One region of the Fusibacter sp. JL298sf-3 genome, then DNA from elsewhere that is predicted to be linked to it. Evidence: a T-box and tRNA genes for the amino acid it is inferred to sense, from the RefSeq annotation. Region 1 holds a T-box; the other holds one or more tRNA genes.
The links. The T-box of region 1 lies ahead of argS (arginine--tRNA ligase). A T-box ahead of a tRNA ligase gene usually reads a tRNA of that ligase, here a tRNA-Arg.
Positions count from the first base shown of each region.

Region 2: it has a tRNA-Arg gene. The T-box ahead of argS (arginine--tRNA ligase) is inferred to sense a tRNA for this amino acid. The anticodon was not compared.

Region 1 is NZ_CM132608.1:3,328,749-3,336,568, reverse strand. It holds gene ACR6HW_RS15880 (B12-binding domain-containing radical SAM protein) at 1-825, opposite strand, end outside; gene ACR6HW_RS15875 (hypothetical protein) at 977-1,480, shown strand; gene ACR6HW_RS15870 (response regulator) at 1,500-1,877, shown strand; gene argS (arginine--tRNA ligase) at 2,003-3,700, opposite strand; T-box leader at 3,807-4,010, opposite strand; gene ACR6HW_RS15860 (rhomboid family intramembrane serine protease) at 4,157-4,933, shown strand; gene ACR6HW_RS15855 (endonuclease MutS2) at 4,977-7,346, opposite strand; gene ACR6HW_RS15850 (peptidase U32 family protein) at 7,362-7,820, opposite strand, start outside.
Region 2 is NZ_CM132608.1:3,034,429-3,042,248, forward strand. It holds rRNA gene ACR6HW_RS14420 (16S ribosomal RNA) at 1-1,108, shown strand, start outside; tRNA gene ACR6HW_RS14425 (tRNA-Ala) at 1,352-1,427, shown strand; rRNA gene ACR6HW_RS14430 (23S ribosomal RNA) at 1,692-4,605, shown strand; rRNA gene rrf (5S ribosomal RNA) at 4,755-4,871, shown strand; tRNA gene ACR6HW_RS14440 (tRNA-Asn) at 4,877-4,951, shown strand; tRNA gene ACR6HW_RS14445 (tRNA-Leu) at 4,957-5,043, shown strand; tRNA gene ACR6HW_RS14450 (tRNA-Met) at 5,061-5,135, shown strand; tRNA gene ACR6HW_RS14455 (tRNA-Glu) at 5,140-5,214, shown strand; tRNA gene ACR6HW_RS14460 (tRNA-Val) at 5,240-5,315, shown strand; tRNA gene ACR6HW_RS14465 (tRNA-Asp) at 5,321-5,397, shown strand; tRNA gene ACR6HW_RS14470 (tRNA-Thr) at 5,403-5,478, shown strand; tRNA gene ACR6HW_RS14475 (tRNA-Tyr) at 5,496-5,580, shown strand; tRNA gene ACR6HW_RS14480 (tRNA-Gly) at 5,585-5,659, shown strand; tRNA gene ACR6HW_RS14485 (tRNA-Arg) at 5,665-5,741, shown strand; tRNA gene ACR6HW_RS14490 (tRNA-Ser) at 5,750-5,838, shown strand; tRNA gene ACR6HW_RS14495 (tRNA-Ile) at 5,852-5,928, shown strand; tRNA gene ACR6HW_RS14500 (tRNA-Phe) at 5,935-6,010, shown strand; gene ACR6HW_RS14505 (chorismate mutase) at 6,152-6,415, shown strand; gene cdaA (diadenylate cyclase CdaA) at 6,526-7,359, shown strand; gene ACR6HW_RS14515 (CdaR family protein) at 7,349-7,820, shown strand, end outside.

The sequences.
Region 1 (7,820 bases):
AAAATACGCGTCGTCGAGTCTATCGGCAGTAATCTCAAAGTGGAAATTCGTCACGCCGTTGTCGTTTTCTATTAAATATTCAAGTATTGGAATAGCGTGCGTTTTGCTCACGTTAAAGGTTCTGTCGACGAACTTCACCTGAGGCACACGTGCGTTTAGAAAGACGTCTAAATCCTTAAAAACTTTCTCATGACTGAAATAACGTACCCCTCGAAGGGCTGACGACAGACAGTAGCTGCAGCTGTACGGACACCCACGCGTCGTCTCATAATAGAGAATTCGGTGGTCGTAAGCGGAAAGGTCTTCATAGGGGAACGGGATGGCGTCGAGATTGACCATAGGCGGGCGCTTCGGCGCAGAGACAATGGCGTCTCCTTCTCGACAAACAATCCCCGGAACCTCTTTAAGTGTCTGCACCCCACCTGCCAATTGAACCAAACACTGTAAAAACGTCTCCTCGCCTTCTCCGACGATAACCCCATCTAAAAACGCGTGAGCTTCCAACTGTTCAACGGGATTGTATGTCACCTCAGGCCCGCCAAAAAAGATTTTAATATTGTGATTGATTTGCCTTAAATTTGAGAATAAATACTGTAAGGGTTCTATGTTCCAAATATATGTTGAGACAAATATATAATCGTAACCACCACCTTGAAGGTCAATGAGAATGTCGTCAATCGACATGTTAATGGTATACTCTTTTTTATCGAGTTCTATATGCGGGCTGTATAGGGCGCGGTTTTGTTCTGCGTACCGATACAAGTATTGTATGGCGAGATTCGAATGAATGTATTTAGAATTCATCGACATCAGTAAAATTTTCATAGGCACTCCATTCTGTAAGTTCATTAATCATTATAACATGGTACGAGGTGTTCGGCGAAAATACAAGTCCCTTTTTCATTTTTTTTATATCTTTTATGACGCCCAAAAATTATTATGTTATACTTATCTAAAGAAAATAGGAGGGATTCATATGGCAATAATGTCCTCGAGATTAATTCGACATGAGATCTGTAAAGAAGAATTTAAATCTATGGGTGCCAAAGTCATCGACATTCAAGGCATCATGTTTTTAGTCAAATTCAATTTGCGCGACAACAAAATCAGCTACGCCTATCATCTCAATGAAGACGGTAGTTTTTTCTTGGAACGCATTAAACCCTATACGTTGGCAATTGGTGATTTTAAGTGCGAAGAAGACATCGTAGACGTCATCAAAGTCGACATCGAACAATTCGGCAATGCGATGAACTCCAAGAACTATGGCCAGTTCATCGAAATTGACGAACACCTTTCTAAATTGGTACGCCTCTTTGAAGACCTGTACCTCTACTACAACATCGAAGAAGAAGATTTAAGAGCCTTAGACCAATCGGTCGACTGTGTCCTTGAGAACATCAAAGACATCATGGCCCATTCCAAACGCGTATACACGAAAAAAGATCCCGACGTGCTCAACAGTACGATTAAATTTTAAAGAAATGAGGTGAGGTACTATGAGAGTTCTACACTTTGAATACAGCGATTTTTTCAGACGCATTGTCCACGACATGTCTGTAAGACAAGGTGTCGACTACGTTGAAAGCAACGCTGGAGGCGATTTGTTCAAATTGCTTTCCAAATACGATATCGACGTCATCCTCACTGGGATGGAACTTGCCGATATGAGTGTAGAAACACTTCTCCAAGACCTCGAAGAGTCTAAATTCCAAAAAACGCCCGTCGTCATCCTGACGTCAAGTGATGTGGACGACATCTCCAAACGCCTTAAAAACTTAAAGTTTACGGATTTTATACTTAAGGAAGACCTCAGTCCAGCGCGTCTTAAAAACACCTTGTCCAGAATCAGCCATCTAATCGAGCAAATGACTTGATGCACCACGTCACATGCACACAGCGCGTCATCTTTCCATTAAAAAACAATCACCTCCAGCCGGCTCTTACCGCGTTGAAGGTGATTTTTTATTCAGCTTGGTTTATTGACGCGACCAAACGTCTGTTACATGCGTTCAGGCGCTTCTAAGCAAACCAGTTCCAGTGCCGTTTTTAACACAGTCTTAACAGCGTAAACCAGTGCCAATCGCGCTTCACGGGTTTCTGCATCGTCCACGAGAATCGAGTTGTCATGGTAGAAGCGGTTAAACGCTTGAGAGAGTTCAACCACATAACGCGCAACCGTATGCGGTTCGTAGTTCTTATGCGCCAGTACAACCGCCTCTTGGAACTTGGAAAGCAGGCGTATGACATCCACACTTGCCGAATCGTTGAGCACTTCAAAGTTATAGGTTTCTTTGAGTTCAAAGGCCGCTTTTCTAAGGACGCTACACGCCCGAGCATGCGTGTACTGAACATACGGGCCCGTTTCGCCTTCAAAAGAAAGGGTTTTGTCCAGTGAGAACGTGTAATCTTTGTTGCGCGATGTGTACAGTTCTTGGAACACGACTGCACCGACGCCCACCTGCTTGGCTACGATTTCTTTGTCGCTGAGATTTGGATTCTTTTCTTCGATGATCTTCTGAGTCTGCTCTATAGCTTTTTTCAAAACGTCTTCAATAAAGACGACTTTTCCCTTTCGCGTCGAAAGCGACCCGTCTTCCAATGCCACCATACCAAAGTCGACGTGTACACAGTCTTTTGCCCAATCGTATCCCATGAGTTCGATAATTTTAATCCACTGCATAAAGTGGAGCTTCTGGGCACTGCCTACAACATAGATGTTTTTGTGGAAATCGTAAGTTTCTTTTCGATACTTAGCGGCGGCGAGGTCACGTGTCATATAGAGGCTTGAACCGTCTTTCTTCGTAATGAGCGCCGGTGGCATGCCATAGGCTTCTAAATCGACGATTTCAGCGCCTTCAGACTTTTGAACGATGCCCTTTTCACGCAACTCACTGACAATTGCCGGCATTTTATCTGAGTAAAAACTTTCACCTGCATAAGAATCAAACGTCACGCCAAGCAAGTCGTAGACTTTGTCAAAAGCCTTAAGCGACATGTCTCTAAACAGCGTCCAAAGGCGCATCGCTTCTTCATCGCCATGTTCAAGTTTTGTAAACCAGCCGCGCGCTTCGTCTTCAAGCGCCGGATTGGTCTCCGCTTCTTCGTGAATTTTAACGTAAATTCGAAGGAGTTCCGGAATGGGATCCGCCTCTAAGGCAGCGTCGTCTCCCCAAAGTTTATACGCTACGATCAACTTGCCAAACTGTGTACCATAATCGCCGAGGTGATTGATGGCCACTGTATCGTACCCGAGGAACTTGTAAATACGGTGTAGTGACTCGCCAATCATCGTACTTCTAATATGGCCCATGTGAAACGGCTTTGCAATGTTCACAGAAGAATACTCGACAATCGTCTTTTTTCCCGCACCGAGATCCGATTGACCGTAGTGTTCACCTTTTTCGAGTACTTCGCCGATAACCGACTGCGCAAAGTGTGCCGGATTGATTTTAAAGTTTAAGAAGCCCGCAATAGGCACAACGCTTAAAAATGCCTCGTTTTCGCCAATGGCTTCCGCAAGGTCCCCTGCAATTTGTTGCGGCGCTTTTCTAAATGTCTTTGCCAGTTTAAAACAAGGAAATGCGAAATCCCCCATCTCCTTGTTTTTAGGGTACTCCACCAACTCGTAAATTTCATCGTAGGTCAAAGCGCCTACATGTGGTGCCACTGCACCTGCAATCAATGCTTTATAATCCATTTTAGCCTCCCTTTATTTACCGCCGCCACAAGCGGCCCCCATGTTCTGCGAATGCCTCTCTGTGACAACCGCCGCATAAAAAAAACGCCCCTTATTGTCAAACTCAATAAGAGACGAAATGTTCCGCGTTACCACTCTTTTTAGAAAGATACCTTTCTCACTCAAAGCCTTTAACGGGGACATCCGTCTTGTCAGCACAGCCGACAAAATTCTCCGGGGTTCTCTTCACCACTGCGTTGTATCGACCTTCCACCACCGTCGACTCGCTAAAACAGAGCACAATTGCTACTCTCCCCTTCATAGAATCATTATCAATTTGGTATATAGCTTACCATATCCCGCATTCAAAATCAAGCCCCTGAGAAACGTAAAGTTTTTATGAACATTGACGTTTCATGGCACATGTTAGAGGAAAAAAGGTATAATACACTATAGATTAGTATAAAGGAGTTTTGTATGTCAGTAGATTCACTTAAAGCGCGGCTTAAAGCATTTGGGCTGACGGAATGGCTCATTGCGGCCAATGTCATTATGTTTCTAGGGGTTCAGATAATTGATTTAACCGGCCAAAACGGTCTCTTCCTCTTGGGGTCGAAGGTGAATATTCTCATTGCCTTCGGTGAAATTTGGCGGTTGGTGACGTCGATGTTCCTCCACGCCGATATTATGCACCTCGTGTTCAACATGTTGATGCTCTATGTCATTGGACGAGATATCGAACGGTTTTACGGCAAGTCCAAGTTTATAGTCATTTATCTCATCGGCGGCTTAATCGGTTCGCTAGCGAGTTATGTCTTTACAAGCAATAACGCCGTCGGGGCATCGGGGGCTATCTTCGGACTTATGGGTGCCAATCTCTATTTACTCAAACTCAATCCCGCGGTATACAAACGCCTTTACGGCATGGATTTTGTACTCCTCATCGCCTTTAACCTCGTCATAGGCATTATCAGGCCAAACATCGATATGGCAGGACATGTGGGTGGACTTATTGGCGGCTACGTCCTCGCTGTTTCACTGGGGCTCTCCTATGAAAAGTGGTTTACTGCAAAAAAGTGGTTTTACCCGGTAATCGCTCTGCTCTTAATCGTGGGGCAAGCTGCTTACGGCACGTATTTGGTTAAAAGTGACGTTCAAAATCATATTAGCGCCGCCTATTATTACAACGAAAAAGGTGACCTTGAAAAGGCTGAGCGCATCCTTCTCAACGCACAGGAAAAATTCAACCCTTAACGCAAAAACGGAACTGCTGGCAGTTCCGTTTTTTTACACAATTCTATTTCAGCGTAATAACTGTGGCGCCATTGCCCCCTTCGTTATAGGCGGCAAACTCAAAAGCCTTCACATGAGGATGGCGCTTAAAATGCTCATGCAAGCCTTTTCTCAAAGCACCGGTGCCCTTTCCGTGGATAATTCTCACCTTTTCTAAACTAGATAGCGCCGCATCGTCCAAATACTTGTCGATGATAACCATTGCATCTTCGATGTTCTCACCGCGTACGTCGATTTCAGTTTGAATATAAGCTGAAGTCTGTCGCTTTTCTGCGTGCTTCTTGTAAACTTGCTGGTCGCGCTTTTGCTTGTTCACCAAGAGGAGTTTTTTTATAGAGACGGACATTTTCATAAGACCGACTTGAACGAGCACTTCGCCCTTGTCGTTTGGCGGCTCTGCCACTGTACCGTCTTGTCCCAAACTCAAAACGCGCACCACATCGCCCACATTTAAGTTCTCAGGTGGCAGTTCACTTTCCACGTCGTTGCTGATGACGCCGTCGGTAGTTTCCTCCAACTGTTCTTGGAGCCGTCGACGCATCGCTTCAATCTCTTTGTTTTTCTGTTTGAGCGAATTTCGGTCAATTGAACGCAGTTCTCTTAAGATATTTTCAGAGGTCTCTTTTGCTTCTCTTAAAATTTCACGCGCCTCTTCTTTAGATTTTTTCAACAAGCTGTCGCGTTTTTCCAGCCACTTGCTCTCTTTATCCGCCAACGCCTTTTTAAGACGCTCGGCTTCTAACTTGAGTCGAATGGCCTCATCGCGTTCAGCTTCGGCAATTTTACGGCTGTTTTCAATGCGCTCTACCACATCTTCAAAAGCGATATCATCGGTGTGAATATACGCTTTGGATTTTTCAATGAGGTGTGACGACAGGCCGAGCTTCCGCGAAATTTCAAACGCATTGGACTTTCCCGGAATGCCGATGAGCAAGCGATACGTCGGGCTAAGCGAGGCCACATCGAACTCCATACAAGCGTTTTCAACGCCATCTTCTGAGATGGCATATGTCTTGAGCTCCGCATAATGCGTTGTCGCCAGTGTTCGAATACCAAACTGTCTGAGTTCATCTAAAATCGCCATTGCCAGTGCCGCCCCCTCAGTAGGGTCAGTGCCGGCACCGAGTTCGTCAAACAGCACCAACGCATTATCAGATACGTCATTTAAAATGTTGACGATGTTGGTCATATGCGACGAGAAGGTACTCAAACTCTGTTCAATACTCTGTTCATCGCCAATGTCGGCAAACACTTGGTCAAAAACGGCCATTTTAGTGCCATAGCCCGCCGGTACGTGAAGTCCGGCCTGGGTCATTAAAGTCAAAAGCCCTACCGTTTTCAGCGTGACCGTCTTCCCGCCGGTATTCGGTCCGGTAATCAACAATGTGGTAAACTGCTCCCCGAGCCAAATATTTGTCGGAACGACGGTCTCCTTCGGCAACAGTGGGTGACGGCCATTTTTAATGCGGAGTTGCCTGTCTTTCGAAAGCTCCGGTCGCACGGCATTCATTTCCACAGCGAGTTTGCCCTTTGCAAAGACAAAGTCAATTTGAGTCAACACTTTAAGATTGACTTCAATTTCAGAGGTGTATGCCGCCACGCGCTCAGTAAGCATCCTTAAAATGCGCTCAATTTCTTGCCGTTCGCTGATTTTCAGTTCTCGAAGCGCGTTGTTGAGCTCCACAACTGCAATTGGCTCGATGTAAAACGTACTGCCCTTGGCCGATTGGTCGTGCACCAGACCCTTAACGTGGTTTTTATGTTCGCTCTTTACCGGAAGGACAAACCGATCCTGACGAATGGTGACGAGCGTGTCTTGAAGGTATTTTTGATAGTCGGGATTGGTAATCATCGATTCGAGTTTTTGTCGAACCGCTAAATTTTTCTTTTCTATTTGTTGTCGAATTTTACGCAATTCAGGAGAGGCGTCGTCGGCGATTTCTGTTTCAGAAACAATGCAGCGCTCGATTTCACTCTCCAATGTTTTCAGTTGCGTCAACTGCCCCCCTAGGGCGTACAGTGCTGGATAGGCGGCTTCATAATGCTCACCTGCTTGTAAAAAGCGTTTGAGAATGCGCGCCGTACGCAGGGCATCTCCAATCTCTATCAATTGCTTCGGATTGAGAACCCCGCCGATTTTAGCCAGTTTCACCGCGTCTTCCAAATCGTAGATCGGCCCTATTGGCGGTCGCCCCTGCTTGATAATCAACGTCGTCGCTTCGTCGGTTTCCGCCTGCATGGCGTCGATGGCCTCGACATCGGTAGACGGCATCAGCGCTTTACACAGTGCTTTGCCAACTGTAGACGTCGCCTTATCTTCAAGCATTTGTATAATCTTTGGGTATTCTAAAACTCTGAGTGTTTTTTCATTCATTGTATGACACCACCTTTATTCTACGCCGCTTATTAGCCGGCTTCTCGTGTGTATAGTTTTGTCAAAGGGTTCGACGGCTGCTGTAAATTGTCGCCAAGTTTCAGCCTCTGCCAACTGGCGAACTCTATCGGTCGACGCCGCTTCAGAGGTTAACATAAAATCGAACTTAAAGAGGGTACACCCCTTTGCGTAGAGGCTCTCCATTAAATCTAAGGCGTATACCGGTTTGTCCGTACAGACTTTAACTCGGCATCGACTTGAATCGCAGACGAGGGGATACTGTGTCCCCTTCTCGTCGATTAAAGCAAATGAAGCCGTTTCACAAAGACCGCACCGATGGGCGTTCTTTATGACTTTTCCTATAGGGCAGTATTCAGACTGCATAAGGGGCAGATGGCCATAGACCCACTGCCCGGCAGTTCCGCGAGAAGTGCTTATCGCCCACTCCGGTGCGGCGATGACGCCTTCTGCGCC
Region 2 (7,820 bases), 290 kb from region 1:
GAAGAAGGTTTTCGGATCGTAAAACTCTGTCCTAAGGGAAGAAAAAAATGACGGTACCTTAGGAGGAAGCCCCGGCTAACTACGTGCCAGCAGCCGCGGTAATACGTAGGGGGCAAGCGTTATCCGGAATCACTGGGCGTAAAGGGTGCGTAGGCGGCTTAGCAAGCCAGGGGTGAAAGGCATTGGCTCAACCAATGTAAGCCTTTGGAACTGTTAAGCTTGAGTGCAGGAGAGGTAAGTGGAATTCCTAGTGTAGAGGTGAAATTCGTAGATATTAGGAGGAACACCAGTGGCGAAGGCGACTTACTGGACTGTAACTGACGCTGATGCACGAAAGCGTGGGTAGCGAACAGGATTAGATACCCTGGTAGTCCACGCCGTAAACGATGAATACTAGGTGTCGGGTGTCAAAGCTCGGTGCCGCAGCAAACGCAATAAGTATTCCGCCTGGGGAGTACGCACGCAAGTGTGAAACTCAAAGGAATTGACGGGGACCCGCACAAGTAGCGGAGCATGTGGTTTAATTCGAAGCAACGCGAAGAACCTTACCAGGTCTTGACATCCCTCTGAAGTAGCCTTAGCCGGCTATGTCCTTCGGGACAGAGGAGACAGGTGGTGCATGGTTGTCGTCAGCTCGTGTCGTGAGATGTTGGGTTAAGTCCCGCAACGAGCGCAACCCTTATGTTTAGTTGTTAACAGGTTAAGCTGAACCCTCTAGACAGACTGCCGTGGAGAACACGGAGGAAGGTGGGGATGACGTCAAATCATCATGCCCCTTATGATCTGGGCTACACACGTGCTACAATGGTCGGTACAACGGGCAGCGAAGGGGTGACCTGGAGCGAATCCTAAAAAGCCGATCCCAGTTCGGATTGTAGGCTGCAACTCGCCTACATGAAGTTGGAGTTACTAGTAATCGCGGATCAGAATGTCGCGGTGAATGCGTTCCCGGGTCTTGTACACACCGCCCGTCACACCACGGAAGTTGGGGGCGCCCGAAGCCAGTGGCCTAACCGTAAGGAAGGAGCTGTCGAAGGTGAAATCAATGACTGGGGTGAAGTCGTAACAAGGTAGCCGTATCGGAAGGTGCGGCTGGATCACCTCCTTTCTAAGGAGTAAATAGACATTTACACTGTTTAATTTTGAGGGTTCTAGGAACTTTCAAAGTAAGCCATCAATAGATGGTGGTAAGTTAAAATTAAAAATTACCCATGGGGGCATAGCTGAGAGGCGGCCGACAGGCAGTCTCAAACGCGAAAGTCACAAAACCTTGTGACGAAAGCGTGAGCGAATCGAACGATGGGGATTGAAACGTCATTTTAAATGACACTTAAAATTAAAAATTACCCATGGGGGCATAGCTCAGCTGGGAGAGCACCTGCCTTGCACGCAGGGGGTCAAGAGTTCGAATCTCTTTGTCTCCACCATTCAGTAAAGCACACGCTTTACTGTTCATTGTGAAAAGATGTAATCTTGGACGAGTATTCGTCACTTTCTTTCAGAAAGTGCCTCACGCAAATTCAAGACTGTCGTCTTAGGATGCTGACGCATCCGGCGAACTTTGCTGACGCAAACTTCGTAAATTAGCACCTTGAAAACTGTATATATAAAGAACCGACTATTAAGTTAGTAAAAAAGCAAGCATTGAAAAAACAATGTAAGCCAAAGTAAAAACTCAAACTCAAAAGTAAGGTCAAGTTACTAAGAGCATAGGGTGGATGCCTTGGCACCAGGAGCCGAAGAAGGACGTGGTAAGCTGCGAAAAGCTACGGGGAGCTGCAAGCGAGCGCCGATCCGTAGATGTCCGAATGGGGGAACCCACCTAGAGTAATGTCTAGGTATCCATGACTGAATTCATAGGTCATAGGAAGGGAACTCGGGGAACTGAAACATCTAAGTACCCGAAGGAAGAGAAAACAAAAGTGATTTCCTAAGTAGCGGCGAGCGAACGGGAAACAGCCCAAACCCAAGTCTTCGGACGAGGGGGTGTGGACAGTATATCAAGTAGAAGGTACCCTAGCCAAAGGACTTGGGAAAGTCCGCCGAAGCGTGTGAGAGCCACTTAGGCGAAAGGGGAAGATCGAACGTACTGATCCGGAGTACCACGGAGCACGTGAAACTTTGTGGGAAGCAGGCAGGACCATCTGCCAAGGCTAAATACTACCTGGTGACCGATAGCGCACAGTACCGTGAGGGAAAGGTGAAAAGAACCCCGGGAGGGGAGTGAAAAAGAACCTGAAACCCTATGTTTACAAGCAGTGGAAGTTCGTTAAAGAACGACCATGTACTTTTTGTAGAACGGGCCAACGAGTTACGTTATGCAGCAAGGTTAAGCGCTTCAGGTGCGGAGCCGCAGCGAAAGCGAGTCTGAATAGGGCGAAAGAGTTGTATGGCGTAGACCCGAAACCGGGTGACCTATCCATGTGCAGGGTGAAGCGAGGGTAAAACCTCTTGGAGGCCCGAACCCATATCTGTTGAAAAAGGTTGGGATGACATGTGGATAGCGGAGAAATTCCAATCGAACCCGGAGATAGCTGGTTCTCCTCGAAATAGCTTTAGGGCTAGCCTTGAGTTAAGAGATACGGGGGTAGAGCACTGAATGTCCTAGGGGCTTTCACCGGCTACCGAAGACTATCAAACTCCGAATACCGATATCTTTTACTCAGGAGTCAGACTATGTGTGATAAGATTCATAGTCGAAAGGGAAAGAGCCCAGACCATCAGCTAAGGTCCCAAAATGCAAGTTAAGTGGAAAAGGATGTGGGATTGCACAGACAACTAGGATGTTGGCTTAGAAGCAGCCACTCATTTAAAGAGTGCGTAACAGCTCACTAGTCGAGTGATCCTGCGCCGAAGATTACCGGGGCTAAAACTTGCTACCGAAGCTATGGAATTGTTTAGACAATTGGTAGAGGAGCATTGTGTGAGAGGTGAAGTAAGATCGCAAGGACTTATGGATATCACACAAGAGAGAATGTTGGCATGAGTAACGAGAGACGGGTGAGAATCCCGTCCGCCGAAAACCTAAGGTTTCCTGAGGAAGGTTCGTCCGCTCAGGGTAAGTCAGGACCTAAGCCGAGGACGAAAGTCGTAGGCGATGGACAACAGGTGAAGATTCCTGTACCACCGAGACCCGTTTGAGAGAAGGAATGACACAGGAGGTTATGCTGAGCATGCGAATGGAAGAGCATGTCCAAGCAGCGAGTCTGTAGCGTAGGCAAATCCGCGCTACTGAGGATGAGCTGTGATGGGGAGTGAACTTAAGTAACGAAGCAGCAGATATCACACTGTCAAGAAAAGTTTCTATCGAGGGAGCAGGTGCCTGTACCGTAAACCGACACAGGTAGGAGAGTAGAGAATACTAAGGCGCGCGAGAAAACCATTGTTAAGGAACTCGGCAAAATGACCCCGTAACTTCGGGAGAAGGGGTGCCGGATCAGGTTAAGAGCTAGATCCGGCCGCAGAGGATAGGCCCAAGCGACTGTTTACCAAAAACACAGGTCTCTGCTAAATCGAAAGATGATGTATAGGGGCTGACGCCTGCCCGGTGCTGGAAGGTTAAGGGGAAGTGTTAGTTTAGGCGAAGCACAGAACTGAAGCCCCAGTAAACGGCGGCCGTAACTATAACGGTCCTAAGGTAGCGAAATTCCTTGTCGGGTAAGTTCCGACCCGCACGAAAGGCGTAACGATTTGGGCGCTGTCTCAACAATGGACTCGGTGAAATTGTAGTACCGGTAAAGATGCCGGTTACCCGCAGCTAGACGGAAAGACCCCGTGGAGCTTTACTGCAGCTTGGCACTGGATAATGGTATATGATGTACAGGATAGGTGGGAGACTAAGAATATAGGACGCCAGTCTTATAGGAGTCGCTGTTGGGATACCACTCTTTGTATACCGTTATTCTAACTATGGACAGTGATCCTGTTCTAGGACAATGTCAGGTGGGCAGTTTGACTGGGGCGGTCGCCTCCTAAAGAGTAACGGAGGCGCCTAAAGGTTCCCTCAGCGCGGTTGGAAATCGCGCGAAGAGTGTAAAGGCAAAAGGGAGCTTGACTGCGAGAGAGACATCTCGAGCAGGGACGAAAGTCGAGCTTAGTGATCCGGTGGCACCGCATGGAAGGGCCATCGCTCAACGGATAAAAGCTACCCCGGGGATAACAGGCTTATCTCCCCCAAGAGTCCACATCGACGGGGAGGTTTGGCACCTCGATGTCGGCTCGTCTCATCCTGGGGCTGAAGTAGGTCCCAAGGGTTGGGCTGTTCGCCCATTAAAGAGGCACGCGAGCTGGGTTCAGAACGTCGTGAGACAGTTCGGTCCCTATCTGCTGTGGGCGTAGGAAATTTGAGAGGAGCTGTCCTTAGTACGAGAGGACCGGGATGGACAAACCTCTGGTGTATCAGTTGTTCTGCCAAGAGCACTGCTGAGTAGCTAAGTTTGGAAGGGATAAGCGCTGAAGGCATCTAAGCGCGAAGCCCCCCTCAAGATGAGATTTCCCATCTTTAATAGAGTAAGACCCCATGAAGATAATATGGTAATAGGCCTGAGGTGTAAGTGCAGCAATGCATTCAGCTGACAGGTACTAATAGGTCGAGGACTTGACCACGCTTTAGAGTAAGAGGATTTATCGGTTCTTATATATACAGTTTTCAGGGTACTAACCCTAAAAAAGCAACAAAAAAGTGTTGACAGCACTAAAGTGATTATGATATAATATAACTCGCTGGTGAGAGAAAACACGAGCTAAAGAGATAATTCAGTGACGAAGGCGGAGGGGCAACACCTGTTCCCATACCGAACACAGAAGTAAAGTCCTCCAGCGTCGATGGTACTTGGCGGGCAGCTGCCTGGGAGAGTAGAACGTTGCTGATTTATGTTCCAAGGTAGCTCAACGGTGGAGCACTCGGCTGTTAACCGATAGGCTGTGGGTTCGAATCCCACCCTTGGAGCCAAAAGTGCCGGGGTGGCGGAACTGGCAGACGCACAGGACTTAAAATCCTGCGATGGCAACATCGTACCGGTTCGATTCCGGTCCTCGGCACCATTAGAAATACCCAATATCGCGGAGTGGAGCAGTGGCAGCTCGTTGGGCTCATAACCCAAAGGTCGCAGGTTCGAATCCTGCCTCCGCAACCATTATGGCCCCTTGGTCAAGCGGTTAAGACACCGCCCTTTCACGGCGGTAACAGGGGTTCGATTCCCCTAGGGGTCACCAATATTGTGAGCGCCAGCTCACACATGGGAGTATAGCTCAGCTGGGAGAGCATCTGCCTTACAAGCAGGAGGTCATAGGTTCGATCCCTATTACTCCCACCAAATGCGGTCCAGTAGTTCAGTTGGTTAGAACGCTAGCCTGTCACGCTAGAGGTCGAGGGTTCGAGTCCCTTCTGGATCGCCATTTATGCCGGTGTAGCTCAATTGGTAGAGCAACTGACTTGTAATCAGTAGGTCGCGGGTTCGAGTCCCATCACCGGCTCCATCTTAATTTAATACAGTGGAGGGGTTCCCGAGTGGCCAAAGGGGGCGGACTGTAAATCCGTTATCGTCGATTTCGAAGGTTCGAATCCTTCTCCCTCCACCAACATGCGGAAGTGGCTCAGTGGTAGAGCATCGCCTTGCCAAGGCGAGGGTCGCGAGTTCGAATCTCGTCTTCCGCTCCATATGTGCGTTAGTAGCTCAACTGGATAGAGCACCGCCCTTCTAAGGCGGGGGTTTGGGGTTCGAGTCCCTACTGACGCACCACATATTGAGGAGAGGTACCGAAGCGGTCATAACGGGGCGGTCTTGAAAACCGTTAGGGTGCAAGCCCACGTGGGTTCGAATCCCACCCTCTCCGCCACTTTTTTAAAAGTGGGCGTATAGCTCAGCTGGTTAGAGCGCACGCCTGATAAGCGTGAGGTCGGTGGTTCGAGTCCACTTATGCCCACCATATTTAGCCCAGATAGCTCAGTCGGTAGAGCAGGGGACTGAAAATCCCCGTGTCGGTGGTTCGATTCCGCCTCTGGGCACCAGATGAAATCAATGATTAAAGTCATTGGTTTTTTTTCGTTTAAATTGAACCGTTTTTAAAACTTTTAATAATACAATAGGATTGGAATATGTAATTTTAAAGAGATAGGGTATAATAGAGGTAGTGGACAAAGGAGGTTTGCTTGAAATTTTTAAAAGATAGAAGAGATGAGATAGATGTCTTAGACGCGGAACTGACGGCATTACTTGAAAGGCGCTTTGAACTTTCAAAGGAAATTGGCCATTTTAAAAAAGTTCAAGGACTGCGGATACAAGATGAAAACAGAGAACAGATGCTTATGGAAGCCATAGAACAGCGTGTTGAAAAGGCAGACAACATCTTATATATTCAGCGCGTTTACGAAGCCATCTTAACGCAAAGTAAAGAAGCGCAAAAATATTTATAACGATTAATTACAAGTTTATTAAAAAAGTGGCTGAATGAAGTCAGCTTAAAACGAGTGTAGTATACTGTCTATTAGGATAATGATCATTAAAAGAATTCGAGGGGACGATTATGGAGATACTTTCTACCGTGATGAACTTTATAAAAGCGTTCGTATCGGGCATAGAGATCAATTATATATTGGATATTTTGATTATTGCCTATGTCTTTTACAAATTATTGGGCCTGATACGAGAAACGCGTGCGGAACAATTGGTTAAAGGTTTCTTAATCATCTTAATTATTTCTAAGGTGAGCGAATGGGGAAAACTTTATGCCATCAACTACGTTTTGCAGAGCACATTGACCATTGGTGTTATTGCACTCGTCATCATTTTTCAACCAGAGCTCCGAAAAGCTCTTGAACATCTCGGACGCAGCCAGTGGATTTTGACGCCGGGGCGCAAAGGCGTTGACGATGAGTATAAACGCACCATAAATGAAATTGCCGATGCAGCCAGTGTGATGTCTCGAAAAAAAATCGGTGCATTGATTGTCGTGGAACGCACCATTGGCATTAACGACATTGTAGAGACGGGGACGATTACGGACGCTAAAGTGTCCGCTGATTTACTGATGAATATCTTTTACCCCAAGTCACCACTACACGATGGGGCTGTGGTTATTAAAAACAATCGCATTATGGCCGCGGGCTGTCTTTTGCCGCTGTCATCTAATAAGTACATCAGCAAGGAACTGGGCACAAGGCACCGTGCTGCAATGGGCATGACTGAGAGTTCAGATGCCCTTATTGTCATCGTTTCTGAAGAAACCGGTGCTATTTCTCTTGCAGTGGAAGGCAAGTTGCAACGTTTCCTCGACCCGACGACACTTAAAGAGCTGATGCTTAAGACGTTAAACGCTGAAAAAGAGGAAGAAAAGGCAGGTGATGTCAATGAGCGGTAAGCAAAATGAATCGTGGTTTCAAAAAATAAAGCGCATGCCATCGAGATTTATCGACATCAATCTGTCACACAATACGGGGATGAAAGTCTTTTCCCTCGTACTCGCCATTTTGTTTTGGTTTTTTGTAATGGATCAAGTCGATCCGGAAATGACGCGCTCTTTTGAAAACATTCCGGTGGAGCTCATCAATATGCAGGATCTCGAGCAGGGCAATCTCAAAATCAAAAATCAACAGGACTACTTTGTAACCGTTGATGTAAAAGGACGGCGTAACGACGTATTGAACCTCGCGCCGAGCAGCATTAATTTGTGGGCGGACATGCGTACTGTGCGAAGCGGCATTAATAACGTGTATATTAACAGAAGTATCAATTCTGATTCAGTTATTATTAAAGAAGTGGTGCCAAATGAAATCGTTCTCACTGTAGAGCGCATCGTGTCGGTACCTAAACCCGTTAGAG